2 regions of the Psychromonas sp. L1A2 genome follow, and region 2 is predicted to be linked to the other one. Evidence: riboswitches for the same ligand, from Rfam matches in the RefSeq annotation. Region 2 holds a riboswitch; the other holds the start of a gene.
The links. A riboswitch is a leader RNA that binds a small molecule or an ion and turns the genes downstream of it on or off. The one in region 2 is predicted to bind FMN.
Positions count from the first base shown of each region.

Region 1: it holds a riboswitch for FMN, as region 2 does, so the genes downstream of both, ribB (3,4-dihydroxy-2-butanone-4-phosphate synthase) here and GQR59_RS13075 (DMT family transporter) in region 2, are expected to answer to the same signal.

Region 1 is NZ_WUAG01000001.1:250,722-266,472, forward strand. Features, by position in the region: gene GQR59_RS01030 (CmcJ/NvfI family oxidoreductase) at 112-939, shown strand; gene GQR59_RS18545 (hypothetical protein) at 2,049-2,450, opposite strand; gene GQR59_RS01045 (hypothetical protein) at 2,527-3,255, opposite strand; gene GQR59_RS01050 (hypothetical protein) at 3,805-4,002, shown strand; gene GQR59_RS01055 (hypothetical protein) at 4,286-4,552, opposite strand; gene GQR59_RS01060 (hypothetical protein) at 4,737-5,201, opposite strand; gene ribB (3,4-dihydroxy-2-butanone-4-phosphate synthase) at 6,351-6,998, opposite strand; FMN riboswitch at 7,093-7,269, opposite strand; gene GQR59_RS01070 (beta-1,3-glucanase family protein) at 7,563-9,872, opposite strand; gene GQR59_RS01075 (DUF4962 domain-containing protein) at 10,271-12,349, opposite strand; gene GQR59_RS01080 (DUF3461 family protein) at 12,980-13,369, opposite strand; gene GQR59_RS01085 (alanine/glycine:cation symporter family protein) at 13,965-15,377, opposite strand.
Region 2 is NZ_WUAG01000002.1:583,320-599,070, forward strand. Features, by position in the region: gene dgcN (N-acetyltransferase DgcN) at 528-1,532, shown strand; gene dgcA (N-acetyl-D-Glu racemase DgcA) at 1,543-2,520, shown strand; gene GQR59_RS13040 (D-amino-acid transaminase) at 2,619-3,476, shown strand; gene GQR59_RS13045 (alpha/beta hydrolase) at 3,639-4,523, opposite strand; gene GQR59_RS13050 (YitT family protein) at 4,658-5,281, opposite strand; gene GQR59_RS13055 (VOC family protein) at 5,676-6,059, opposite strand; gene GQR59_RS13060 (EAL domain-containing protein) at 6,517-9,903, shown strand; gene GQR59_RS13065 (hypothetical protein) at 10,148-10,672, opposite strand; gene GQR59_RS13070 (YHYH protein) at 10,769-11,728, opposite strand; gene GQR59_RS13075 (DMT family transporter) at 12,192-13,115, opposite strand; FMN riboswitch at 13,410-13,589, opposite strand; gene GQR59_RS13080 (transporter substrate-binding domain-containing protein) at 13,956-14,717, opposite strand; gene GQR59_RS13085 (DUF302 domain-containing protein) at 14,983-15,432, opposite strand; gene GQR59_RS13090 (threonine-phosphate decarboxylase) at 15,645-15,751, opposite strand, start outside.

The DNA.
Region 1 (15,751 bases), on a different contig from region 2:
GAATAAACCGAAAAGACTTTCTATAAAAATTAAGTTGACAGTGAACGGCTAATATCGCAACCTACCTATCTAATGATAGGTTGTGTTTTTTACATTATTCTGGAGAAAGGTATGAGCAATTACATCACTGAAAAAACAAAGCTTCATTTTATTAAAGCTGAATCAACAGCGGTGCCCGTTATTAATTACTCTGGTTTCGATGAACAGCAAGAATACAGTGATGATTATATCTTTCAGGAAACAGAAGTGATTGATGCTCGGTTAGCCAACCCTGCACAAACCTTTAGTTTAAATAAAGAAGGTTTTGAACTCGCCAGCTTTACACCAAACGAAGTTGACTTCTTAACGCCAGAAATCGTTAAATCAGATTATTATCCACAGGTTGAATCGCTTATTAAAAAGCAAACCGGGGCAACCGATGTCTTCGCCTTTGACCATACCGTACGCCGTGGCATTAAAAACTCTAATCGTCATCCTGCTTACCATGTTCATAACGACTACACACATGAAACAGGGCCAATAAGGGCACAATCAGTATTAGACGAAGCCATCTTAAAACGCTTTGCTGGGAAAAGAATGATCCAGATAAACGTATGGCGTTCTATCGCCGGTGTAGTAGAGAAAGATCCCTTAGCATTTTTAGATTTTTCAACGTTAGATTCAAAAGATTTAGTCAAAGCTAAAATATCATTTAACGATATGCATTCAACGGACAAGCATCAAGGCGAGATTTTTGCCCTTAAAAAGAATAACAATCAAAAATGGTATTACTATCCAAGAATGAATGGAACAGAAGCCGTTTTAATCAAAGGCTTTGATAGTGACTCCTCTTATTCACGCTTTGCCATGCACACCGCTTTCCCGTTATTAGGGCAGGGCGATAGTGGTAAACCAAGACAAAGCATTGAAACAAGAACCTATGCTTTTTTTGATATTTAAGGTTGATTGAGAAAGCTAGATTTTCTTTTGATTCGTCTGCGCTCGTCGTGGCTGTTTGACTTTTATTAGCAGTATTTTCGCCCTGTCGGCAACACCCTTTCTTTTACCAGAAAAGAAAGGGTGCAAAGAAACTGGCCACCGGATCGCTTTCTTATCCAACCGCTAATTGCCTTTCTTAACGCACCAGTTCATACAGCACATCCATGTGCTGAATTAACTTACAGCAAACGTCCTGTTTGCTGTTGCTGAAAGTCATTTATCGTTTGGAAAGCTCAACGGTAGGGGAGTTGTAGCCACATTGAGTATCGTTTTTCTTAGGGTTTTGTAGAAAAGTATTTTTAAAAGGCAAAAAAATACCTAATCCCGTTTTTTAACCGATTTTAGTTTTGGTTCGTCTGCGCTCATCGTGGCAGTTTGATTTTTATTGGCAGTATTTTCGCCCTGTCGGCGACATCCTTTCTTTTACCAGAAAAGAAAGGATGCAAAGAAACTGGCCACCGAATCACTTTCTTATCTAAACGCTAACTGCCTTTCTTAACGCACCAGTTCATACAGCACATCCATGTGCTGAATGAACTTACAGCAAACGTCCTGTTTGCTGTTGCTGAAAGTCATTTATCGCTTGGGAAAGCTCAACGGTGAGGTGGTTGTAGCCACATTGAGCATCGTTTTGCTTGGGGGTTTGTGGGAAAGTATTTTTAAAAGGTAAAAACAAGAGTTGACTCCATTTTCTCATCAATCGTATATTATGCGGTCTATTTTGTTACTTGGAATTTCAATAATTTTGTTGTTCTTTATAAGAATAAAATATTTTGATGTTCTTAGTAAGAGTTTGTTATTGATGTAGTTTTTTTTGCCTGATTCAATTGTTATATTTATTCCCCCACCGTACCCTAAAGCACCTAATAAATTACTGTACAGAGAAGCATTAAATAAAATAGATGGCGTAATAACTGCAAAAGAAAATGATATAACTACAGCCAAAATGAAAAGTGTTTTTCTATTCCAGAGAACCATCAAAGTAATAAATGTTACAAAAAAGACCAAGGGGACGATTATCCATCTACTTATGGTGACTACAAAAGATAAATATGGAAGAGTAAATACAATTACTGATAAAAATAGAGCGATAACAATACAGAATAGAATAACAGTTGATTTTTTTTATCTTTTACTAGGACCTGTAAAATAGAAGTTGCTCCCTTAAGTATGATGTCATTCTGAATATAGTTATAGATGAGCTTTCCAAAAAAATATATCGCAGTGAAAGCAATAATTGCTAAAATAATAATACTGAAACTTGCACCAAATACAGTTAAGTTTAAATATGGAACTCCCTCCGCAGGAACTCTGAACCCATTAGACCAAGCATAATAATAAGTAGCATATTCACTTAACTTTCCTACATATGTTGCCCCACCAAGTGTCCCTAATAAAGATAGAAATATATATCTAACAATGAAATTCTGCTTTATCATAAATTCTAAATATTTTTTGATCGTGTCAACCATTTCTCTTTCAATTCCTTTTAAATATACGGGAAAGATCAAACCTGAACATAACGTCCTTGTTAAACAACTTGTATGTTTATATTTGATTATATAAATCAGCAACGTTACTTATTATATGTTCTTCGTATACTTTTTCGTAAAGTACATTTATTTTGTTAATGACAAAATCATTTAAATATACAATTAATTTTTGATACTTTTCAAACGAAGACTTTGACAAGGAGTTCACATAATAACTATCAATACTCATAATTGGTGGAACTTTATTTCTTAAATCTGGATGGAATACTAAGCTAACAGACGATGATTCTAAGTCTGTATTCCCACCATGAGCAATATACTCATTTCGCGCCTCAATTAACTGTTCATGTAGTACTTTCAGATCATCAGTTTCTTTATTAAACACAGCAGACTTATCCAACTTGAGGCGACGTCCATTCGCTGACGCGAAACATTTACCATATGTAATAACTAACGAAATATAAAGGGACTTTCTAATCAAGGCAGTTTCATTACAGGAATCAAAGATATAACCATTTTTCTCACCTTGGATATCTGGAATATCAGAAGCCAAATTTATTGCAATGGAAAGCATTTCAATTAATTGTTTAAGATCTTTTTGAATTAAAGAGTAGCGCGCTAAAATTTCAGATTTTTTCCATGAAACTTCATATGAAGGGCATTTTTCCCCATTTAAATAAAACTCTTTTATATATTTATTTGCCTCTACATTTAAAGTCCACTCAGAGCTAAGTTCAGGGATTAAAGTACCCGTGGGATCTCGTAAATCCTGCTTTTTCTTCATATTGCTGCTACCCCTCTTTTATAAACATAACGAGGCTGTAGAATTTCTCATTTTCAGCCTGTTTATTTTAAATAAAAATGACAGTAGCTTACATTTACTTTAGATCAAATAGATTATTTTTCTTTTATTAACTAATTGATTAAATTGAGTCATAAATGGGATTAGAGGGCTAAACATGAGGGATTTATTGAGTTAAGGGCTTAACCCTTGCGTTAATAATGTTTGGGTGTCCCGTACTTTGTCTTTGTTTTTTGGTTCGTCTGCGCTCATCGTGGCCGTTTGACTTTTATTAGCAGTGTTTTCGCCCTGTCGGCGACATCCTTTCTTTTACCAGAAAAGAAAGGATGCAAAGAAACTGGCCACCGGATCACTTTCTTATCCAAACGCTAACAGCCTTTCTTAACGCACCAGTTCATACAGCACGTCCATGTGCTGAATGAACTTACAGCAAACGTCCTGTTTGCTGTTGCTGAAAGTCATTTATCGCTTGGGAAAGCTCAACGGTAGGGGAGTTGTAGCCACATTGAGCTTTGTTTTTGTTGGGGTTTTGTGGATAAATTTTTAAAAGGCAAAAAATCTAAGCCCACTCTTTTTAGCCGTTTTGAGTTTTGGTTCGTCTGCGCTCATCATGGCCGTTTAATTTTTATTGGCAGTGTTTTCGCCCTGTCGGCGACACCCTTTCTTTTACCAGAAAAGAAAGGATGCAAAGAAACTGGCCACCGGATCACTTTCTTATCCAAACGCTAATTGCCTTTCTTAACGCACCAGTTCATACAGCACGTCCATGTGCTGAATGAACTTACAGCAAACGTCCTGTTTGCTGTTGCTGAAAGTCATTTATCGCTTGGGAAAGCTCAACGGTAGGGGAGTTGTAGCCACATTGAACATCGATTATCTGTAGCTTTTTGATAGGCATATTTTAAAAATAAAAAATAAGAACTGACCTTATAATTATTGATTGTAGTGTTGATTCGCCTGCGCTGACAACCGTTCTATTTTCAGTTGATTAGCTTGTTATATTTATTTCTGTTTATGCAATAATTAGTTGTGCAACACCAATTAAAACCAAAGCAAAAGTTAACCAATTTAATGCTTTAGTTACACGACCAGAGCTTGTTGATGAATCTTTAAACGCTTTTTCTAGACCATCTATTTTAGTGTTTAAGTTTTCTAATGCAGTACTTACTTTCCGTGTTGCGTCAGATTGTTTTTCAAGGGAATCTCGGAGATCCTCTGTACACCTAAAAAGAACTTCTGGAGAGATTTTCTCTTTATTTTTATTTTCAGCGTTGCTCAAGTGAACAATCCTCCTTATAAACATAACGAGGCTGTAGAATTTTTCTTTTTTTAAGAAAAAATACATATTCTCGTATTTTTATTACATTTTAAAATAATGACTTATAAATCACAATTTACCGTAAATTTATAAATTGGAGTTATGCGTCCGAGTTTATTAGCTTGTTATATTTTATTTATTACATCTACCTGTTTTGTGTTTTTTTATTTAAAAGATTATTCATTTCAAGTGCTTTTTTAACTGGATTGCTTTGTATTTCTTTATTCCTTTCGATATTCGCTCTTAATAGTTGATTTTGCTCTGATATCAGTTTCTGTAATCGGACGGATGCTTCATTAGATGAATTAAAAGACAAAATAGAAAATAAAGCAGAAGTTGCAAGTGCAATCAAACTTACGAAAAGCATAACTCTATTCCAGTAGTTTGATGACTTCGAACTTTCAGATACTCCATCTTTAATAGTTAATTGTAAATCTTCCAATTTTTCGTTAGTTTCGTTACCTGGGTTTGGGGGATGTGGTGGTGTATTTCTCACCAAATCGTCCATTTTCTGTTGTTGAGATTCAAAAACATCATCAAACATATTATTTATTGGTTTTTGCGCGCTATTTTCACTAGAAATAAAACCAAGATCTTTCAAATCCACCATACGGACCCCATAAAAATATAACAGTTTATTAAACCGAAAAATTCCATATTTCTGGTGGAAATACGGAATAGTTTAATTTGTTAAAAATCAATTAATAATAGGCTCAATTAACAGTAAATCAAATGTTTAGAATAAAACGTCAAAATTTAATGATGTGGAAAGGTGGGATAATTCTTTATTAACAACGGAAAGGAAGAATAGTGTTAGTTTATTTACAGCCAGCCTAGTTTTAAGCCCTGATTATTCGTAATGCGACAGTCACTATGGGTACAACTCCTCGCCGTTGAACTTTCCCAAGCAATTAACTCATTTTAGTAAAGCCAAATTAGATGTTTGGATTAGTTGAGGCTTTAAGGTGCATCGACTTACTAGGACGCTCAACACGGCTGCATCAATTTTCCATTTTCGTTTTTCTGAATCAATATCTGCCTTTAGCAAGGTTAGGCAGGGATGCCGTTGCTAGTTCAGAGCGCCACAGGGATGTGGCGTATGAACGGTGCGTTAAGAAGGCAGTTATTGCTATATTTTCAAAAGAGGAGATTAAAAAACGATATGGGCGAATTTCTTTTCGATTTTCATAGATATAGCTTTTCTTTGTTCGTATAAAGAATCTTGCTTATTCATACTGCGAAACTGTGCTTCGGTTTTTCTAACGCTAAACGCCGACAGGGCGAAACACCAAGTAAAGAATAATCATGCTGCTCCAATGAGCACAGACGAACCAATACTCATCATGGCTACAAATTCCCGCCGTTGAGCTTTCCCAAGCAATCAATGTATTTTAGTAAAGCCAAACAGGATGTTTGGATTAGTTGAGGCTAGTGCATGGATGCACGTACGAAACGGTACGTTTAAAATGCGTTTATTGTTTGGATAAGAAAGCGGTTCGGTGACAGTCTTTTTGCTTACTTTTTCTGCTGTTCAGAAAAAGTAAAGTCGCCGACAGGGCGAAATCAAAGCTAATAAATATCAGACAGCCTCCATGAGCGCAGACGAATCTTACTTTATTCAAATACAAACTAAACCAAAAGCACAATTGTTGCGACAAAAAAAAGACCGTCTATATTTCTACAGACAGCCCACAAAGCTATAACTCACTTCAGTTTTAAAAGTTTTGGCAATCCAAAACTACACCTAGCTATATATGAATTAAGCTACCTGCTCTGCTTTAATATAATTCACCAAATCATCAATACTCACCACTGGCATATCGTGCTGCTGTGCAAACTTCACCACTTCCGGTAAACGTGCCATCGAGCCATCTTCATTACTTAATTCACAAATAACACCGGCGGGAGCAAACCCTGCTAATGTCGCTAAATCAACGGCTGCTTCCGTATGTCCTCTTCGTACTAATACGCCACCTTCAACTGCTTGTAGTGGGAAAACATGGCCTGGTCGAGATAGGTCATCTGCTGTTGCGTTGGGTGCGACTGCGGTTTTAATGGTAGTGACACGATCTGCTGCAGAAACACCTGTTGTCACGCCGTGCTTCGCTTCGATACTGACAGTATAAGCGGTGGTATTTTGGCTGGTGTTGTTGCTGACCATTTGTGGAAGTTGTAGCTTTTGAGTGGTTTTTGTTGGTAAGCATAAACACACTATGCCACTGCCTTCACGGATCATCATCGCCATTTGTGGGGTTGTTAATGTTTCAGCAGCAAAAATAAAGTCACCTTCATTTTCTCTGTCTTCATCATCTACCACTAACACGCCTGAGCCGTTTTTGATTGATTGAATTGCATTTAATACACGAGAATGTGCATCACCGAATAAACTTAATAGAGACTGACTCATGGTATTTCCTTTGAATAGTTACCAGAATCAGGGCATTGAGAATGGCATCATCCAACAATTAGATGATGTCAATTAGCACTACAACTGTAGTGCTTTGGTTTCTCTTTCATCCGGACTTTAACCGTCGGCTCTGGAATTAAACCAGATCTGCTGACCTTCATTGCTACTATTACTACGTTTATTATTACGTTAAACAGTCAATAAAGCGCTCGCGGGCTCACCTAAAAGGTTTACCGCCGGTGGGGAATTTCGCCCCGCCCTGAGAATTGCTAAGTTAAATTAGCGGGCAGATTTTAACGCTTACTGAATAAGGAAGATAGTTGAAATAGAAGATAGTTGGAAGAATGGCATTATTCTGACTTAATGGCACAGAGATGAGGCAGATGAACCCACTTTTAAATGAACTCGAACAAAATAAAAAGGTGTAAGTTTGGGCTGACAATAAAAAAAGCCTGCTATATCGCTATAGAAGGCCTTGCGTTAAAAAATAAAGCTAAAGCTAAAGCTAAAACTAACTCAATACGTTAATCTTATTTTCAATTTCAAGTTTAAGCTTATGTTGGGCTAACTTAACGTTAAATTTATCCAGTTCAGATTCCAATCATCATCTGTTGCTATTAAACGTAATGTTACCTCGCCTGCTGGTAAGGTGATGCTGTCTGACTGGGTTTCCCAATTAGCCCAACCACCTGTTGATTGAAGGGTAGTTGAGATTTCTGTCACGCCATCTACTTGAATATTGACTGCGCTGTCATCAATGCTCGCGATACGATATTCAATAGTGTAGGTGCCTGCTGTTGCTACGGTTATTTGATATTCCATATAATCACCGCTATCAATCCAACCTACATTTAGGTCTCCGTCACTATCAATGGTTGTCTCTGTTTGAATTCCAGACATTGCGCTGTAATCTTCAGCTTGAATACGTGCATAGCCTTGTTCATCAAAACTACTTTCAGAACTGCTAGTGGTTTCATCTAAGGTAAGATCTATCCAGTTAATGTTCCAGTTATCATCTGTTGCAAGTAAACGAAGGGTGATATTACCTGCAGGTAAGGTAAGCGTGTCTAATTGTGTTGTCCAAATGTCCCAACTCCCTGTTGATTCAAAGGTGGTGGTGAGCACTGTTTCGCCATCTACTTGAACTTCTACAGCGCCTTCAGCATCAATACTCGAGATACGGTAGGCAATGGTGTAATCACCTGCTGTGTCTATCGTCAGGCTGTATTCCATGTAATCGCCAGCGTCAATCCAGCCTACATTTAAGTCACCACTGCTGTCAGTGGTGGTTTGTGTTTGAATGCCAGACATCGCGCTGTAATCTTCTGCTTGAATACGCACGGTTGTGTCATTACTGTAATCACCATCATTAACTTCAACGGTAATACTCGCTGACACAGTTCCATCATAGCTACTGACGGTGATGGTCGATGTGCCTGTTGTTAGTGCTGTCACAAGACCATCTACTACTGTCGCCACTGCGGTATCACTTGATTCCCAAACGATGGCATCATTATCTACATCAGTAGGTAATAAAGTTGATTCTAGTTGTGATGTTTCGTCACTGCTAAGGCTTAAGCTACTTTCAGATAAGGTAATTGATTCAGGTGCGACATAAGGGTCATCAACAAATCCACCAATAGTGATTTTTACTGATTCAGGCGTTGTGCTTTGTATTGTTGATGAGTAATCAAATACATCATCATAAGCAAAAGCATAGGTCTCACCTTCAAAGCTAATGTCTTCAGAGTGGAAGAAGGCAACATATTCGTTGTGCGTGGTGGTGTCGCCAAAGTAAGTACTAAGATCTGACCATTCTAATAGTTCCCCACTTTCAGCATCAAGATCGATAGCACCACGGTTGAATGCCGCACTAAAGTGTTTTTGAATATTTAAATCAGCATTAACATCTCCAGTACTTTCTACATCTTCAGCTAATACGCCACTGGCTTCTAAAATCTCAAGCGTATCTGGTTTTGCGGAGATCATGCCGATGGTGCCATCACTTTCATTGGTAAAGATGAATTGATCATCAACAACAATGCCAGACCAAACGCCAGCATCACCAATGCTTAAGTACATAGGTTCATCGGTATAACGAGCCCATACAGCATCAACATAATCTGAGAAATAGTCGCTGTAGCTTTCTCCATCTTGGAAAGAGGTGCTTTTTGATGGGTTTAAAATAATGCCTAGGTCTTCGTCAAGCGAACCTTGAAAAGCCTCTCCTACACGTGAAGTCCATTCTTCAAGAATATCTTCATGGGCTAATACTTCACCAACACGTTTATAGAAACCGTCTGTACCCCAAACTTCAAGGCCCATTGGGTATTGATATGCATCTACACGCGTTGTATTTGTCCAAAGGCCATTATCACCATAGGTTAATTCAACTAATTCATATCTGAGGTTTAGGTTCGGATCTGAATCATTTGATAATGAAGGGGCTGAATAACCGCCGCCATCACCGAAAAAGTAGAGGTAAAGCGGTGATTCAAATGAGATGAAAATGCGCACTGAAGAAATAAGTGGCATGTTAATGGTTTTATCTGGGATCTCGCTGAGTAAAGTGAAAACATCTGCATACATCGCGTTTGCACCTGGACCATAATTACCATTATAAACAGGCCCTTTTAATGTGTTGTTCTCCACTGACATTTCATTCACTTCACCAGTGGCCATATCTATCCAAACGTCGGTATCATCTACTTTACCCACAAGGGCGACATAGACTTTTTCATCGCTAAACTCTGAAATATTATTGATGACGTAGGGAAGGGGTAATGTTTGAGCGGTGACTTTACTAATGAAAAAGCTACACAGTAAAACAAGTAACATTGGTATCACGGTTTGCATTCTCTTTTTGACTATCATGTCATTTATATCCTTAGGTTATGAGTAGTTCTATCTTGAGTTTTAGGACTAGTTAGTTCCATTCAGTGGGATAATTCATGCTGATAACAATCGTAATGAGAAAATGGCTGTGATTGTTGAGTTTAGTTTTTTAATTAAATGTATACCGCTCCAATGGCATAGATGAACCTGATGATTAAGGTTTATTAAAAAGCTAATGATAAGCTTTATTAAACCGTTAATAACGGCAGAAAAGCACCGTTTTTTCATAATAAAAAAGGCTGCTTATATCACTATAAGCAGCCTTCTTAATACAGAGAAGCTAAGTCATATTACAACTCAGTCGTATTGAAACTAAGTTGTATTAAAACTAAGCCAGAAATATAACGTTATGGTGTTATATCTCTATAGTGATTAGCTTAAAGCTCAATCACTACCACTTCACCATCAATCGTTAACTCTAAAGAATTACCCACTAATTTATGTGACACTTCAGTTTTAGGGCCGTTCAATTTACTTGGTACTAACAGCGTTAAAATGTTGTGTTCTTTTTTCGCTTTAAACTTAGCTTCAACATGGCGGTGCACTTCAAGGTCAGCGTATTCAGCTGGGTCAACTTCACCAAAACCTTCTACGTTTTCAATTGAAAGTAGGTCGTCTTTACAATCGTTGATGAATGACACGTCTAATGTTGCGTTTTCACCAATGATTTTGAAAGCATCCACTGCTGTTTCAGTTTTGAATGTGGTGTGCAATAACCAAGTCAGATCTTGTTCTGATTTAATCGTTGCAGTATCACGCATTACAAAGACTTTACCTTTAGCAAACCAGATTTTACGTTTGTAAGATTCAAGATCTGGGTTGTGGAATTGGTATGAAGTAGATGCATCACCTTCAACAAATAACACGTCAGATTCTGTATCGTAATCAGTGATTTTACCGCCAGCTTCAATACAGTAACGATCTTGGTGTTCGCCTTCAAATTTCGTTGTTGTGTTCTCTGCGTACTGACCTTTTCCATCAAATAATGGTAGGTTTTTAGAGAAGGTACGACGACGCCATTTGATGTGCATGTCTACACCGAAACCACCGTAGTAACCTGTGATAGACGCTAACGTGTCGCCAAATGCATGCAACGTGTATGCGTTTTGGTCACCGTGTGAATGGCTGATTGAACCAAATGGGCTACATTTGTAAACCATGTGGATATGCTCTTCACGGTTTGTCATGTTGCTGTGGAATGCTGCCCAACCAGTGATTGGGAATACTTTTAGTAACGGCTTATTAGAAGGCGCAACTTCAGGCATGTCGTTCCATAGGTAATCAAAACGTAAGTCATCGTAACCAAAGTCCCACCAACCGAAGTTGTAGAATTTTGTATGTGCTTCAGTATCACGTGCTTTTAATTGGTTGTAGTACCAAATGTATTCAGGTTTGTTGTTTATGCCCGCAAAATGTTTGATGTTGTAAGCGAGTTTTAGACCTGGGAAATCACCAATACTTGATTGGTCACAGAAGCTGGCACGTTTAGAGTGAACAGGCATACAGTACATGATGAAATCACCTGTATTTTTGTAGAACTCTTTGTTAAACATGTTGATAGAGGTGTAGCTTTTTAATAAATCAAAAGACTCACCTAAGAAGGCCATTTGTGTGTTCCAGTAATCTGGACCTTCAGCCCATGCGCCGTCTTTACCGCCCCATGGTGGGTAATGCGTTGCATAGTATTCAATACCGTATTCGATGTATTCACGTGCTTTAGGGTATTCGTTGTATAACGCGATACAAGTTGGAATAACCGCTGAACTGATACTACGAACGCCGTGGCTGTTTAGTGGGTTAGCTAATAAATCTACAGTCACTTTAAGGTGATGCATGATTTCTTCTAAACGCACGATCAGTGCTTGTTTTACTGTTTCACGTTCTTCATCTGTAAAATAAGCGTGTAACCAGTCAAAACCCCAAGCCATTGAAGCGATAACACGGAAAGCCGCTTCATCGTTGTAACCACGAGATGTTACGCCTTCTGGATCGTAAGACGCTAAGGTTAATGTCCATGCTTTTGCTTTTGCGATGATTGCTTCATCTTCTAACACGATACCTGCGATTGACAGGTTACGGGTAGCATTGAACGCTTCTTGACAGCTAACGTACATTTGACGCCAGTAAGGACGCCATAATGAAGCCTTACCAACGGTTTCTTCTGGGTAAGCTTGTGGTTCTGGATAAGGCGCGACGTCTAAGAATTTATTCGTAGAGTTGTTCATGAACGCATCAAATTTGCAGTAGCCTGCATCGTTTTTAAGGTTCGCTTTGAATGCTGGAAGATCTTTGCTTTGAACTAATAGGCGAGGGTGATCAACGCTTAAGTTATCAAGGAAAGAAAGATCAATTGTAGCTTTTTCGACTTTAACTGGCATCACATCAATCAGATTACCTGCAGACTTGTCGTTTTCTAGTTTGATCGCTTTAATGGCGTCAAAAGACTTGTTAGACATTTAAAACCTCTACTTATGAAATTAATAAACTTTTACGTGCCTTTAAATAACGTTTTTTGAACGTCGTATTTAAAGGTATTTAAATTAAATATACAGTCTAAACGAGCGTTGGAAAGCAGGTTTTATGTGTTAAAACGCGCTCTATTGTAGAGCAACAAGCTTTAGCTGTAATGATAAGACCTGTAGCAATCACGGTCTTAGCGATAGCTAATTTATATCATTTGTATTACTTAATTACAATAATGTGAGTGTTGTTCAATTGCAATTTTAGGGGTCGATCACAAGGAGGGAATAGAGATATAAAAAGCAGTTCATTAAGACTCAATATTTGAGCTTGTTTGATCTTTGTTTGAAAACGGTTCGGAAACTATTTGGAAGTTGTTTAGAGGTTGTTTAGAGGTTGTTTAGAGGTTGTTTAGAAGTTGCTTAGAAAGAGGTTTGAAAGTCATTCGCAGTCGTTTGTAAGATGATGAGTAGGTAAAGGAGCATTTGTATATTGATGGTGGTATTTTGATGGTTTTATCTTAATGAGATAGGTATTTTAGCCGTTATCTCAATTCCACTAAAAACAAACAAGCGAACAATTAAGTTCGCTTTTCATATTAAAAGAGTCGTAATGTTAAGATTCTTTTATGATAATTTATCTAATTTGTTTTCTATATCTTGGATCTTGTTATCTACCACTGATTGTAAGTGTTTCAAGTCCGATAGAACCTGTTGTTTTAGCTCTTTTTCAGTACTTACTTGTAAGCTTAAGCTGTCTAACTCTTTAATTATCTTATGCAGCGTTGGGTTGATTTCAGATAATTCAGCTGTGCCTTGGATATGTTGGTTGTGCTGGCCACCACTTACTGTTTTTATTTGACGCTGAAATTTATATTTGCTGCTACGGCCTATCAACATGCCAGTGCTTTTACGGAAATATACTTTTAAAATATCTTTATCGCCTTCTTTGCGTAACGAATAGCGTTTGATATTTTCTGGATTGCGGATCCCGATGTCTCTAAGATTTGGATACATAACTTCTCCTTAAGTATATTTTCGATAGTAGTTTATTTGTCTTTAGTGTGAACTATCACGAAAAAATATCAATTCTTATTCTCTAAAATCCAGAATTTATAGTGATATTTCTAATATATCCCTGTTATTAATCAATATCTAACCTTGGTCAATACAGAGAAAGGTAGAGAGAATCGAACGCTATTGAAAGTAGAGGACTGGTAGGAAAAAGTGGGGGCTTAGCCATCGTGTTATTTTGTGGAGAGTACGTCAATGTAGTTGAGTATTTTTAATTGAAGGTTAGGCAGTTTTGTTGCGATTTTAGGATTGGAAATTAGGCTGCTTTGTTGTGATTTTTTAATTGGATATTAGGTAGTTTTATTGCGATTTTTTAATTGGAGATTAGACAGTTTTGTTGTGATTTTTTAATTTAGGATTAGGCAGTTTTGTTGCTATATTTTAATTGGAGGTTATACAGTTTTATTGTGATTTTTTAATTGGGAATTAGGCTGCTTTGTTGTGATTTTTTTGTTGAAGGTTGTCTGTTATCAACTAAAACCAGAGAATCCATTGCTCTGATTTTAGTTGTATTCAAAATAAAGTGGAGGAGTAGTTGCTACTTTTTAGCTTCCCATATTCCTGGCTCTATCTTTTTATCTAGTTCTGGTATTTTAGTTCGGTCGAAAGTAGGTACTTTGCCTGCGGCAAGTTGTTGATTGTAATCCTTCGCTAATTTAATCACTTCATTAGACAGTAATAAAATAGCAACCAAGTTAACAATCGCCATCAAACCCATTGATACGTCAGCTAAAGACCAGATAACGTTATTACTTTGTGTTGCGCCAAACAAAATCATACCTAGTACTGCAATACGTAAAATGATCAGACCGCGTGTATTTTTATGTTGTAAAAATACGAGGTTTGTTTCTGCGTAAGAGTAATTTGCAATGATTGATGTGAAGGCAAAAAAGAGTAATGCAATCGCAACAAAAGAACCGCCCCAATCACCAACTTGAATATCCAGTGCACGTTGTGTTATTTCAACACCGCCCATTCCAGAGAATGACTCTAAACCACCTGATAACAAGATAATCGACGCCGTTGCAGTACAGATAATAAGCGTATCAATAAATACACCTAACATTTGTACATAACCTTGTGATGCTGGGTGAGGTGGATAAGGAGAAGCGGTTGCAGCTGCATTTGCTGCGCTACCCATACCCGCTTCATTTGAGAATAAGCCACGTTGAACACCGGTCATGATCATTGCGCCAAATGCACCACCAGCCGCTTCTTGCCAACCAAAGGCTGAGTCAAAAATAAGACCAAAAATACCAGGTAATTCAGTGATGTTGATTAATACAACATAAGCAGCGATAAGTAAGTAAACTAATGCCATTGCTGGCACAATTTTTTCAGCTACTTTTGCAATACCACGAATACCGGTAAAAATAACCGCTGCCGAAATAAGTGCTAAGATAATACCGACAGTTAACTTATCAAATTGGAATGACTCATGTAATGCGGCTGTAATTGAGTTTGCTTGCACTGCATTAAATACTAAGCCGAATGCAATGATTAAGAAAATAGCAAATAAGCTACCCATCCAACGTGCATTTAAACCGCGTTCCATATAATAAGCAGGACCGCCTCGGAAGTTACCTTCTTCGTCATGTACTTTATAGGCTTGAGCCAGTGTACTTTCAGCGAAGCTGGTTGCCATCCCTAATAAAGCAATTAACCACATCCAGAAAATAGCACCGGGACCACCAACGGTAATCGCGATCGCTACACCTGCTAAGTTACCTGTACCGACTCGTGCTGCTAAGCTGGTGGATAATGCTTGGAAAGAAGAAATGCCTTCTTTGTCGGATTTGCGACTTCCTTTCATGACAGTAAAAGTATGAAAAAAATGACGGAATTGAATAAAACCTAATCTTATTGTGAAATAAATCCCTGTTCCGATTAATAAATAAACGAGGATTTGCCCCCATAATAAACCATTCAAAGTATTGAGAAGCGTTAACATAAGGATACCTTTTTATTATATTGCGCGAGTCCCTTTAAATTATTAAAACGCAATTGGATAATGAACAAGCGCGTGATATTAGCAAATATGATGTTGATTTGCTTATTTTTATGTTTAAGAGAAGCCTTACTTAATTAAGTGCTTATTATTTGCTCTTATTTTGTAAAAACTGCAAAGATAAGAAAAGTGTTTGCGTGGTAAAAGTGTTGTGAAGGTTATATCGATTGGTGTTGATGCCTGTGATGAACTTTATATTCGTATTGGTATTGAAATAGATAACGCTTAATATTTTTAGCTTTTTTGTATTAATAGAGGGCTTTTAATCACAAATATCTGATGAAAAAATTCACTTCGTGTTTATTATTTAATCAATT
Region 2 (15,751 bases):
GACGAGTAATTTATTCATTATTTTGAATACTTTAATAAGGAACGTTAATCAAGCTGCACCAAAAATGAACAATCTAAATAAAAAACACGCCACAAAGGTGCAAATATAAAGGTTTTTTAAATTTAAGATTAAAAATGACAATTAATTAAAAAACCAAATTGACGTTTTTAACTGTTTATTTATTTTTAGTAAAAAATAGAGAAAAAAATACAACAAAACAAAAAACTCTCCATCATATTCAAAATAAACAACAACAGAATAATAAACTACAATTCAACCATAAATAAGCATTATAGACTAAAGCAAAACTGCTAGAGTAATTGATAGCAAAATAACATTTACTAAGATGAGAAGTGCTTTAGATAAATTAATTAAAATTCTGTGTGTTGGCATATAACCTGCTATATCAGACTAGCTAGTCTAATTATTTTGATGCATTATTATTTGAATCTAAGCATGATTAAAACAGTGCAACTGAGCCGTTAGGCAATAATAAAATAAACTCTACTACCAATGGGAATATCAATATGGAAATTAAAAAACCTTACTTATTATTTTTAGGCGATGCACAAGATCCTCTAGCAGCTAAAGTTGCACAAGGCATCAAACAATGGCATCCAGAATACTGTGCTGGTCAATTCCGTATGGAAGATTGTAAAGCAGACTGTGGTTTAACAGACATGGATATTGCACAAGCAAAAGCTGCGGGCGTTAAAACATTAGTGATTGGTGTTGCTAACCGTGGTGGCATTATTTCAGATAATTGGTTAACTATCTTAAAAGAAGCATTAGAAGCCGGTATGGATTTAGCATCGGGCTTACATAACAAGTTAACTGATATTAAAGAACTTAAAGAATTAGCTGATAGCTTAGGTCGTAACTTATTTGATGTTCGCTTCCCAACACAAACATTCCCAGTTGCAAGCGGCTTAAAACGCTCTGGTAAACGTGTATTACAAGTAGGTACAGACTGCTCAGTGGGCAAAATGTACACCGCGTTAGCACTTGAAAAAGAAATGCTAGCACAAGGTATGAAAACAAGTTTCCGTGCAACGGGCCAAACAGGTATTTTGATTAGTGGTTCAGGTGTCAGTATTGATGCTGTTGTGGCTGACTTTATTGCTGGTGCTGTTGAAACTATTGCACCTGCAAACGATGCAGATCATTGGGACGTTATTGAAGGTCAAGGTTCATTATTCCATGCTTCATTCTCAGGTGTAACAGCAGGTCTTATCCACGGTTCACAAGCTGATGCATTGGTATTATGTCACGAGCCAACACGTGAACATATGCGTGGCTTACCAACTTACCCACTTCCAGACTTAAAAACATGTATGGAACTTAACTTAACAATGGCGCGCATTACTAACCCAGCTGTTAAGTTTGTTGGTATTTCGGTTAATACTTCACAACTGTCTGAAGCTGAAGCTGCAGAATACTTAGCAAAAGTTGAAGCAGAATTTAACCTGCCAGCAGTTGACCCATTCCGTGAAGGCGTTAGTCGTATTGTTGAAGCATTAGCAAAAATTTAAGGGCTGAATAATGAAGGTTAACCTACTAGACGAAAGCTGGCTTATTGAAGGATCTTTTACTATTTCTCGAGGTAGTAGAACCCATGCCAATGTTGTTGTAGTTGAACTGCAACAAGGTGAACATACTGGTCGTGGAGAATGCGTTCCCTATGCTCGCTATGATGAATCAATCGAGTCAGTGATCGCTGAACTGGCGGCTTTAGAAGACAAGATAGTAGCCGGGTTAACCCGACAAGAAATGCAATCCTTATTACCCGCAGGCGCTGCACGTAATGCATTAGATTGCGCCTACTGGGATTTAGCTTGCAAACAATCAGGCCAACGTATTTGGCAACAGCTTGAAGTTGCACAGCCTGAATCAGTCATTACTGCGTTCACATTATCTTTAGACACACCAGAACGAATGAAAGCAGCGGCAATAAAAAATGCACACAGACCATTGCTCAAGTTAAAACTTGCAGGTGAAGGTGATGTGGAACGTGTTGCAGCTGTTCGCGAAGGTTCGCCTAATGCACGTATTATCGTAGATGCAAATGAAGGTTGGAATGAAGCACAATATTTAGAGATGGTGCCTGAGCTCGTAAAATTAAATGTTGAAATGATTGAACAGCCTTTTCCGGCAAGTGATGATGCGGCTCTAGCCCATTTACCTCGACCAATCACACTTTGTGCCGATGAGTCTTGCCATGATAGCAGTAGCTTAAAAAATATTATTGGTCGCTACGACATGATCAATATTAAGCTGGATAAAACCGGTGGTTTAACAGAAGCCATCGCTTTAAAAGAAGAAGCTGAGAAAGCAGGATTACAGGTTATGGTTGGCTGCATGGTTGCAACATCGCTTGCAATGGCACCTGCTTTTATCGTTGCGCAAAATGTTCAAATTGTTGATCTTGATGGGCCATTATTACTGGCTGAAGATCGTCAATCAGGCATCCAATTTGATGAAAGTCTAATGAATGTTTACCAAGCAGCGCTTTGGGGTTAATTCATTAACAAGAACCCAAATTTTAAGTTAATGAATTTAGGTTATCTATTTTATAAATAGCGAGAATCAGATTATCGCTATATTACGAGGATTAAATGATGGGACGTATTGTCTACCTAGATGGTCAGTATCTTAAAGAAGATGAAGCTAAGGTTTCTATTTTCGATCGTGGTTTTCTTTTTGGCGATGCCGTTTATGAAGTAACGGCGGTGATTAATGGTAAATTAGTCGACAACGAAGGCCACATGATTCGCTTACAGCGTTCATGTAATGAATTACAAATAGCATTACCTGTAACACTAGCAGAAATCACCAACATTCAAAAAGAGCTCATTAAAAAGAATACGCTTAATGAAGGCGGTATTTATTTACAAATCAGCCGTGGCTCTGCTGGCGATCGTGACTTTGGTTACCCTGAAAATGTGAAGCCGACATTAGTGTTATTCACTCAAGCGCGTGAGCTATTAAATAGTCCAAAAGCAACGAAAGGCATGAAAGTGATTACTACTGAAGATATTCGTTGGAAACGCCGAGATATCAAAACAGTGGGTCTACTTGCTCCATGTATGGCTAAACAAGGTGCCATCGAAAAACAAGTTGATGACGCGTGGTTAGTTGAAGATGGTTACATCACTGAAGGCAGTTCAAATAATGCTTATATTGTGACGCAAGACGGTGTGTTAGTAACACGTCCATTAAGTAATGACATTTTGCACGGTATTACACGTAAGGCATTACTTGAACTTGCAGAAAAAGAAAGTATCAAAATTGAAGAACGTTTATTTACGGCTGAAGAAGCGTATCAAGCGGCTGAAGCATTTGTTAGTTCAGCAACCACTTTTGTATGGCCTGTGATTGAAATTGATGGTCACACTATCGGTGATGGTAAACCAGGTAATGTAGCGAAGAAATTGCGTGAGATTTACATTGAATTAGCAACAAAAACAGCTGAATAAGATGAGTTAAGTGTTTTATTAAAAACGTTATTCTCTAAAAACAGTTAACTAAGCACAAATAAGTAAGTACAAGTAAGTAAGCGCAAGCTTAAAGCGCTTAAGTAATTGTTGTACCAAAAAATCAATATTATGAAAGGCAAATAGAAGTCACTATTTGCCTTTTTATTTGTTTTTTACACCTTTAAAAAATGCATCGATATCAGACGCAACATTCACTTCATTTGCAAACCACGGATGTAACTTCATTAACACTTTTATGTGTGTTATTTCCTGCCCGTAGACTAACGTCTCAACAGTATCCCCGTTTGCAGTCAGAGCCTCTTCCATTAGTTTTTGATTAAAGAGACCTACCGTAGTATCGCCTTCGGAGTGAATAAGCAATGCGGGTGGTTCATTACCGTTGACATGATGTTGAATTTTCATATCATCGAAATTTTCTTCACCAAAAACATCAATATACTCTTGCGCTTTAGGCGTGAAATTATACGGGCCAGCAATTCCTGCTACGGCTTTTATAATTGATGTTGATTTATTCTCCACCGCTAAATATTGGTCATTAAATGCGACCATAGCTGCAATATAAGCACCGGCAGAATGTCCCGTAACGAACATATTTTTAACATCCCCACCAAACTCGGACACATTGTCATTTACCCATGCCACCGCTTTCGCACCATCTTTCACAAACGTTGGATATTTTGCTGCCGGGTAAAGTGTGTAATTAGGGATCACAACAACGTAGCCTTTTTTCACAAAGCTATCGGCCACAAAGGTAAAGTAAGCTTTGTCTCCCCAACTCCAACCGCCTCCGTAAAAAAATATAATGACAGGACGCTTAGTATTGTCTTTCCAATCGGCGTTGCTATAAATATCAAGCTTTAAGCCTTTGTTAGTATCAAAAACGATGTCTTTTTGTACGCTCATATTTGACAATAATGAAACACCAGTATTGAGTATGTTAAGCCCAGTCACGGTGCTGTCTTTTATGAATGCAAAAACTAGAACCGCAACAGGAATGAGTGCAATAACTATTAATATTCTTTTCAATCGACGCTCATCTTTTTATTGGTAAATAGGTTATTACGGTTATAACGTCACTTAGATCATAACTTAGATCGAACTGAGTTCATTATTAACATCATAACGAAAATAAGAAAGCAGCTAAAAATAACATCATGAAATCACACGTTATAGCGATCATTACGGTGATTTAATGCGATGATCACATTCAACACCACCCCACATCCTATCGATAACACTAACTGATAAAACGATACGACAGATAATGAAATTAACATAATGGTCAAATCGGCTCCCATTAATAACCACCCTGCTTTAATCGAATACTTGTCTTGTAGATATAAAGCTAAAATATTGAATCCGCCTAAACTGGCTTTATGGCGAAATAAAATAATAAACCCGACACCAAACAGAAAGCCGCCAAAGATAGCTGCATAAACTGCATTGAGCGATTGGATATCAATAAACTTGCCGTGTAACGATGAGAATGTTGATACAAGGAATACCGCTACGAAGGTTTTGAGGGTAAATATCCAGCCCATGCGACGAAGTGCGAAGTAATAAAAGGGTAAATTAATAAGAAAAAATACCAAACCAAATTGAATGTCGAGCTTGTAGTGAATTAAAAGTGATAAGCCAGCCGTACCACCCGTTAAAAGACCCGCATGCTTTAAAAAAACAACACCAAAAGACACTAAACTGGTGCCGATTAATATTGCCATTGCATCTTCAAACCATCGATGGCGGGTTAATATTTCTATTTTATTTAATGCAGAATCTGACATAAAAACAATATCCTTTTATTAAGTTGTCAGTTATTTATTAGGTCGACGATACAATCAGTGAACCCATTAAAAAGGGAATTAATGAACGAGTACAAAAATGACTCAATACTAATACCACTCACAATAAATAGCTTATCTATTTTACTTGTTAAAACAGCCCACTTCCTCGTTGTAAATTTCGTAAAGGGAATGGCCATTAAAGTATTAACATCTTTTGGTTAATTCTCCGATAGACGATTAACGAAGTTAATCTTCGAAAGGCTCAATTTACGCCTTGAATTGAATTGTTTTTCCAGCGCAAAATTTAGATAACATATTTAATGTAATCGGTATAACTCCCATTCACTTTAGTCTGGCAGAGGCCATTATTTTAACTAGTTAATACTCATTCATTTTAGCTAGGTAAAATATGTGCAACACAAATTTTATTACCTGATGGGTCGCGTAAATATGCAAGGTACAATGTTTTAGCGGGACCAATTCGGATACCAGGAGGCTCTTCACAAGCAGTTCCACCATTAACCAAACCAACTGCATGCCATTTATCGCCTACTTCTGGACTCGCAACTTTAAAACCGATTGTCATGCCATTACTAACCGTTGCTGGTTCGCCATTAATAGGTAAAGTCAGCCCTAAGACACCTTCAGAAGTGAAATAAAAACAACGCCCCTTTTCATCGATTACGCCTTCTGGGTAACCTAACACTGCCATGGTGGCATCATAGAATTTCTTTGATTGCTCAATGTTATTTGTACCTAGTACTACATGACTAAACATTATATATCCTCTGTTAGTATTCAAATATGCGCTTCATACTTTAATCTCTTAATCCTGAATTGTTTAGTAAAATTTAAATAATCAATATATATAAAATCGTAATGAATTAATTGTATCGTCATGTGCACCACGTTTCAGAGTCTCGTGTTAATATAAACCAAAGTCGTTTTATTCTTTTGACCTTTTTTAAAAACCAGCCATGTTTAGCACTTTAAAAGCTGTTTAGTAGATTGATTAGTTAATTGTTTGATTAGTGAATACCGTACTAACTTGAATTAATCATGCTGAAAGATGACCTCGATACTTTTATTCCGCTAACAGTTCAAGCGTTCACAAGAAGAGAACGCACTCATTAAAAAATTCAAAAGCTCAAGGATAGAGATATGATTATTATGGTGGGTATTAACAACTATCAACAGAAAGGAAGTGGATATTTATTTAAGGTGATTAAATGAATATGAGCCTTCTAAAGAATAACTTTCCGACTATCGCAATATTAACCAATATGATGGCAACCCCTTTTTCTGAAGGTATTATTTTTGGTGCTAAAGATTACGCTCAGCAACAACAATATAATACTCTCTGTTTTAGTGGGGCAGAATTTGCTAAGCCAGCTAAAACTAATATGTCTCGAGACCGAATATTTGAGCTAATTGATAAAGATGCCATTGATGGTTTAATTATTCCCATGGGCGCACTGAGTCGCTTTATTTCATTGGAACAACAACTGCTATTTTTAGAACAGTTCTCTCATATCCCCGTGATCACGGTGACGAGTTCTATCCCAGGTTATCTCGATGTTGGTTATAGTCCTCAGCAAGGTATTGAAGATTTAGTCACACATTTGATCAATCAACATCATGTTCAACGTTTTGCCTTTGCAGGTCCAACAGGCGATCATCTTTCTAGCCAACGTAAGAAACAGCTTTTTGAAGCGACATTAGAACAGTATGGAATACATTTTGACCCTGGCATGTATATCACCAGTGATATGTCCACTAATGCCTCAATACCAAGGCTTGATGAACTACTAGAAAAACCCAAGCAAGAATGGCCTCAGGCAATTGTAGTCAGTACCGATAGCCAAGCTATTTCAATCATCTCATCGTTAAAAAAGAAAGGTATAAAAGTACCAGAAGATATTATTGTGACCGGTAGTATGGGCAATATGAACAGCCTTTTTGCCGATCCACCACTAACCAGTATTATTGAACCCACCTATGATCTGGGATGGTATGCAGCTAAAAAACTAATTGATATTATTGATGGGAAGGTCATCACCGACAATACAGTACTGCCAACATCATTAGTCGTAAGACAATCTTGTGGGTGTCATCAAGCTGATATGGGGTTATCTCAATCATCTAACTTAGTTAATGCAGAGCATTCTGAAAAAATGCTAACAATAGAAAATATTCAAATGGAGTTAGCGCAAGTCATTAACCACCTCCCATCAGATCAACGAGAATATGCTCCCCCTGATATTGCTTCCACATTATCAACAATGCTACTAACGGACTTACAAGATAAAGAGAGTTATCAGTTAATTGGGTACTTTAGTGACCTATTAGAATCAACGTTAAAAACAGACCAAATATTCTTATGGGGTCAACTTACGCAAGTTATCCACCATCGATTAATACAGTCAATTGAACGTGTTGAAAACAAAAGTAAATCTATCAATATTGCGAGTGATCTATTTAAAATAGTACAGCAATGCCATGTAAAAGCAGGCCACTATCGTAGCTTTGAAACAGAACAACAGCTTGGTACGATGAGGGAAATCGGCATTCAATTAAATTCAGAACTCAATTTTGATGAAATAGCACTGCAATTACAGCAGGACTTACATTTTAATGATTGTTATATCAGTATTTTTGAAGACTTAGGTGAAGATAAAACACAAATGAATTGTGTATTTGCAATGCATGATAAGCAACGCTTGGCGATATCTAAAATCCCCTATCCCGCTTCAGAATTAATTCCACCCAATATTAAAAACGATAACCCATTATTTGCTTTAGTTATTATGCCGTTATCTTTTAAAAAAGATTTTATTGGTACTTGTATATTAGACCTTGCTGTACGTAAAGGTGTTATATATGAAGGGTTACTCACTCTGTTCTCCTCTGCTTTAAAAAATCAGATTCACGTCAATCACTTAAGTGAAGCTGAGAAGAAGTTTAGTGACATTGCTCATAGTGCCTCAGACTGGTTGTGGGAAATTGATACAGAAGCACATTTTAAATACAGCTCAGATGGCGTCGAACAAGTATTAGGCTATTCCCGTGAAGAGATTATTGGTCAGCCGATGACACATTTTATTGCTAAATACGCTACAGACGAACTACAAAAACTAATAAAATCGATGCAAAATCAAGATGAGCTAGCAGGTCTTGAAACACGTTACCAACACAAAGATGGCAGTGAAAAAGTACTGCTTGCCACGGGTAACCCTATTATTAAATATGGGAAAACCATTGGCTACCGTGGCGCTTATAAAGATATTTCAGAGCTTAAGGCACAACAAGCGCATATTAGAATGCTTGCATACCAAGACCCTCTTACCAACTTACCTAATCGAGTATTATTCAATGAACATTTGAACAGAATGATCTCAACATCAACACAGCAGAAACTTGAATTTGCTTTACTATTTATCGATCTTGATGGGTTTAAATTAGTGAATGATTCATTAGGGCATGATGGTGGTGATTTATTATTAATAGAAGTGAGTAAGCGATTAAAAAAATGTTTACGAAGTGAAGATATATTAGCCCGTTTTGCTGGCGATGAGTTTATTCTGATATTACCGAATATCGAGCATGACCAATTTGCAGCGGACATTGCTAGAGAAATCGTAAAAACATTATCCGTCCCAGTGACCATTAAAGAACAAGTTGCTTTTATTAGCGCCAGTATTGGTATTGCAGTATTCCCAGAGCATGGAGAACAATCAGAAATCTTATTACAAAGAGCTGATAAGGCGATGTACCTGTCAAAACACAGTGGTAAAAACCAGTTTTCTTTTTATCAACAAGGGTTAGAAGATTCACTTAATCGAACCGCAAAGATTCGTCATACCTTGCATACAGCACTGCGTGAAAATGATTTTTTTCTTGTATACCAACCACAAGTTAAAAGTACTACTGGTGAAATATGTGGTGTCGAAGCATTGCTCCGTTTACCCGCAGAAAAGTATCATGGCCTTAATCCACAAGAATTTATCCCTTTAGCAGAAGAGGCTGGTTTAATTGAAGAAATTGGACTCCGTGTTTTTAAAAATGCCTGTATACAACAACAAAAATGGATCCGTTCAGGCATTCATTTAAAATGCTCTATTAATGTTTCAGCAAAACAGTTTCAAAATAAAAACTTAGCAACTGAATTCATTAATATACTTGAAGAAAGACAAATAGATCCAAGCACCATTACATTAGAAATCACAGAAAATGCGGTTTTTGATAATCATCAAAAAGCACAAACGACTTTACAACAATTATCTGATTATGGTTTTACAATTGCCATTGATGATTTTGGAACAGGCTATGCGTCTTTAAGTTGCCTGCATAAAATACCCGTAGATATTATAAAAATTGACCGTTCATTTATTCATGATTGTGCTAATAACGAAGAAAACGCGAGCATTGTTCCTGCAATTCTTATGATGTCCAAAGGGCTTAAATTAAAAGTAATTGCAGAAGGTGTAGAAACACAAGAACAATGGGATTTTTTGAAGAACTTAGATTGTGAAGAGTTACAAGGTTATCTATTTTCTAAACCCGTTAAAGCGCAAGACATCCCTATTTTATTAGAAAATTGGAGCAAAAATAATAAGCATTAATTGTTAGTCTAGTTAGCCTTTCTAAATTAATTTTAAGGCGAGTAGATTTTCGCTTATGGAGTATGACAACACCTAATCGTTGTTTAACACTTCGTCCTAATGACAAATAACAATTGAACAGGAATGTGAATTTTCGTAACGAATATTTATGAAAACATAAAAACGCGCAACCCAATAAAATAATTAATTTACGATAAAATCGTAAGCTAAAATCAACCTCAGTAAGCGATTATTTTTAGTTTAACTATTTAAATACAATAGTAGACGAGGTCGTTGGATTAAGTTGAAACTTATTGTGAAGCGCTTGTTTTTTATTAGTCGCAGTAATGTCGTAGTGTTGCAGCTTTTGAATTCCACTAAACAATTTGACGTTAAAACTGACTTTAGTAGTGAGTGTTGGTAATGAGTAACGTCCCATAATCGTCAAGTGCTCGACCTCAGAAGTATTTTGATGAGATGTAGATGGATTAAGTAACAAACCATCAATATTAAACTTGTTATTAACGTCTGATAAGTAAACGTTATGCATCACATTCGCACTTATCTCTGTTCTATGTGCATTAAATTCATGCAAAGAAACATGTCCATCTTTGTTATCATCAACGCCCTTAAAGGCAGAAATAGGTAATGACAAAACAATATAAACATTATCATCAACAAAGTTTAGCGTACCATTTTCAGCCACCATCAAATGAGCAGAGCCCATAACCGGAGTAATTAACAGGCCAATACTGGCTGTAGTTATTAGTATATTTTTAAAAAACTTCATTTTATCTCACATTTTTTCAGACGATGTTTAAAACTACTTTTAAGACGATGCTTATCCAATATATCTTTCATACTTTTTTAAGGCTTATTAGCAAAGTTAAAGCTGGCCTTTTACACAACGTTGAAAGTATGGGTAACTATCTGTTGCATAATAATGATAAATCCCAGCAGGAAACTCCGGAGTAACACCTACACGACCATTACACTCATCAAGATCACCGAAACCTTCAACATATTCCCAATCCTGCAAAAATGAACCAAGTGCATAGATATCAGTCGATGGACGACTATCACTAATGTCACTGACTAATTGATAACTACCAGTAATAAGTTTAATGTCTGACGTTGCATCACCTGCATCGGAATAACCGTACCGAGCGTAAATAGGAAAGCCGTCAGCAGCCCAACCAATTAATGTAATGATCGAGCTATCGCCACCTTGAAGCGCAATAAACCCTTCTGGCATACCATGATAATGATAAGCTCCATCAGGCTGAACGTGTGCATTATTACTGTCAGTACCAAAATCAAATGCATCTTGACCTAATGCTTCAATACTCCAATTACCACTGTTATCAATTAAGCTACAACTGTCTCCTGAGTCATCACAACTCCCTGCTGTGCCTGCATCAATTTTAATACCATTTAACGCCACACCTATATTGCCACGCGGCCCACCTAAAGTAGTCGAACTTGTTGTTTCAACAGGTGTTAAGGTAAAGCTTTCACTGACTGATTGTTCATAGATAGTATTTGGATTATCTTCGTTAGGAAACTCTCCGACATCATGGTCAGGAATACCATTAGCCACTAAATCACGAGTATTACTACTGCAACTCCAGTTAGAAGTACTTGTTGCCTGTACTGACTCTGAATCGTTATATTCGCTGTATGAGTAGTCACATAACACTCCATCGGTTGACTCTGTAGTAGACTCTACGGTTGTTGTTTCTGTTGTTGTCTCAACACCTGAACCACATGCGACTAATGAAAAAGTAATAGCAACAACGGACAATTTTTTTAATATTTTTACTGCATTAACACCATAATTTTGCATTGTATCTAGCTCAAATTAATTAAATTTAAGCAACAATAACGATTAATTGTGCAAACACCGTGCAAAATACAATAATCGACTTAAGTAAGTTGAAATACTTGAGGTAACAAGCTAAAAATGGATTATTTAAATAAGGAAATGGTAGTCAATATTGAGAATAAAAAGTAGCTAAAGCAACGTATTACATCGATTTCCTTAAATATATTATCTAAAATTTCGCTGGAAAAACAGTTCAATTCAAGGCGTAAATTGAGCCTTTCGAAGATTAACTTCGTTAATCGTTTATCGAAGAATTAACCAAAAGAGGTTAATGCTTTAATGGCTGTTACCTTTACGAAATTTACAACGAGGAAGTGGGTTGTTTTAACAAGTAAACTAGATAAGCGTTTATTGTGATTGGTATTTGGCTCTTTATTATTCAAAGAGCCTAAATGTAGGCAATCTAACAATTAAGCAGTCACTATTAAGCAGTTTCAACCGCCCTTTCCATTGGCTTTCGTTGCACCATCGTACTAGCTGCAATCAATGTAACGGCACCCACCAATTGAATTTGTGTCATTTCAACACTTAAAAATAACCAGTTAATAAAAATAGCGGCGACCGGAAAAAACATTTCAGCGAGTGTTGCCCAGTGAGCAGGAATACGCTTTAAGCCTTGGTAGTAAAAATACATACCTAATACACCAGAGAGCAAAGCGAGTATCGCTATTTTTTGTAAAACACTTATCTCTACCGTTGTGATTAGGGTTGGTGTCATAAAGGCAAAAGGTAACATCCCTAATAAACCAAAACTAAAACGGCCAGCCATTAAGTCCACGCTATCTAAACCTTTAGTGCTGAGTTTTTTACCGAATACTGTGGCACATCCCCAACTAACTACGGCAAATAAAGCAAGGCCATAACCTAATAATGCATTGTTATTATGTTCTATATTGCCTTCTTGAAAACTAGCGGAGAGGATTTGTAAATCTGGCCAAATAAGTAATAAGCTTCCCAATAAAGCAAGACCTAACCAGAAAAAGAAGCGAGGATTGATTTGTTCCTTTAATAAAACACACGCTAAGGTCACAGCAACTAAAGGCTGTAGCTTTTGCAATAAAATAACCACGGTTGGGTTAGCGAGATAGAAAGCTTCGGTAAAAGCCAATGTTCCAAGAGCCGATCCAAAAACACCAATCACAATAAATGGTAGTAAGGTTCCACGACTTAAAAAGCTTGGTTTACGACGCTTAAATACAAAAATACCAATCAATACAACAAATACAATTATGTGTTCAAATAACACTATTTGTTGCGCACTGGAGCCACCAAAAAGTAAGGGGTAGCGAATTAATGTATCTGCGGCCCAAAGTAGGCACGCGAAAAAAATAAAGATAATACCTGTCATTACATTTCCTAAAACAAAAAAGGAGAGAAGGACAGAGCTTGGAAAGAACATGATTCAATAGGATCAAACAAATCTAATCACTCAAGAATCCAACAAATAGACTTAAATTTTACAGTACAAAAATCGCCGTAAACTTATAGCGTGATGACGGATAACTTTAGGTACTTAAACCATGCTAATAAGCACAGGGAAATACCCTGTGACTAAAGTAACAAAGACAAATGACAGAAATAATCATGCGCATAAGTCATCGCCTAGCCTGATCTGTTTTCACTCTATAATAAATCTATCTGTTATCGATCTTCTTCCATCCGGACTATAACCGTCGGCTTTGGCGTCTCACCAAATCTGCTGACCCTAGCTTTATCAAAAGTTACCTTGATAAAGCTAGGCGCTCGTGGGCTCTTTTACTAGAAAATTATATTCTGTAAAAATACCACCGGTGGGGAATTACACCCCGCCCTGAAGTCGAGTTAGCTAAAGGACCTTTACTCATTGTTATGAACAATAAATAAAGTCGTTTAACTGATTGTTATATTAATAAGGTTTTTTTAAAAAACAAGCTAAATGATGGAGTTCACACTTTATTCTTTATAGGCAATGTTTATTAGACAGGCTTATTCGCTATTTTCTTAGATCTTTATTATTTCTGCATCGATAACCTATAGCGGGTTAAAGCAATGCTTCAAAGCTAAAAAAACAAAAAAAGCTTAGTCATAAAAAAGCCTAGCTCAGTTAGCTAGGCTTAAACATATACTTAAAAAGTACATTTAAAAAATGCTTAGATTAAAAAAGTAAAAACACCATTTCATCGGCTATTTTTAAAGATAACCTCAACATTTACATTAAAGAGTTTTTCTTCATTAACGTTTCATCAACACCTTTTAGCTTCATTTCATCCATAATGAAGTTCACCGTATTTAATAAACGTTGCTCACCTGTGGGCATTAAGTAACCAAACTGGCTTTTAGTAAACGGATTTTCTTCTCTCACCGCTTGTAGCGTTTTATCTATTGTTTGGTAATACAGTGCTTCTGGCGTTTCAGTTACCATCACATCAACTGTCCCTGCTGAAACAGCTTTAGGTACATCCAAGTTATTTTCATACTTTATTACAGTCGCTTTAGTTAAAAACTGCTCTGCAAATTTCTCATTAGTCCCACCGATATTCACACCAACTTTAACACTAGGTACATTCACTTCTTGTAACGTATCGTATTGCGCCTCTTTACCATTAGCCACTAAAAATACTTTACCGAATGTCATGTAACCTTGAGATTGTTCTGCGGCTAATTGACGGGACATACGACGTGTAATCCCTCCCATTGCGATATCATATTTACCATCTTTTAGGTCTGAAACTAAGTGCTTCCACGTGGTATTTACAAAGCGAACTTCCACACCTAGTTGCTCTGCAAAATGTTTTGCAACGTCAACATCATAACCAGAGTAGTCACTACCATCAAAATAGGTAAAAGGTTTGTAGTCGCCCGTAGTGCCGACAGTTAAGACACCTTTTTCTTGAATATCGTCAAGTAGATCTGCTTGAGCATTAAAGCTAAAAGAGGCAATGGTAATCAAAGCGATATGAGATAGTTTCATAAATGTCCTTATTTTAGGTGATAGTTGTTAGTTACATTGGTATTAATATTGAGATTCGCATTAATATTGAAATTGCTCTTGGTGAATTACTATTTAAATCGAAACGAGATAACTCATCAAGAATAATGCATCAGAATCATGAACTTAGCTATCCAATATTTAACTTTAACCGTTTAAAAAAGATAAAAGAACGTTAGCTTATTCACTAACGTTCCATGTCAATCTTATAAAAGAGATTAAGACTGTAATAAAAACTGTGTAGCGCTTATTTAGCAGCTGCACCCGTTAACGCACTTAATACGTTAGACACTTTTTTTATTACCGGATCACAACCTTCAATACTGTGTCTTTGTTTTAGGTATTCAGGGTCGTTATATGAAAGCCATACTTTGTTATCTGCATCTTTCCATACGAGCACTTTTTGAGGTAGGTCAATGGCCATTGTTTGTGCGCATTGCATCAGTGGTGTTCCCACTTTAGGACTACCAAAAAGAATAACTTCAGTTTCTCTTAAGGTTAAATCCACACCGGCGGCATTCTCTTGATGATCAATACGTGCAAATAAAGTTAACCCTTTGCTTTCTACAATTGAGGCAAATTTATCAGCTGTTTCTTTTACTGAATGTTTACTTTCAACAGAGATTAATCCATCTGCGGCATTGGCATAACTTGAGATAAAAAGTGATAAAAATAGTAACGTAATAAATTTTTTCATGATTATTTCTCTTTATGTGAGTTTTAAATAAGTATGACGTTAAGGGTAAAGATAAATTAAAGTACCATCAAATTTATAATGCGGCTAGTTTACTTTATAGATATTGAGCAATGAAAAACATTAACAATTTTACAGCGCTCACATATTTTGATAGTAGATAGGTTATTGCATAAAGGATGATTAAGACGACTCTTTACGTTTAAATATAAATATTAAACAATCGTTGCTAATGCGTCGGATAAACGTTGTGTATTAACCTTGTCAGTAAGGCCAAAACGAAGTGCATTGTTTTCATCGGTTAACCGTACATAGACAGCTT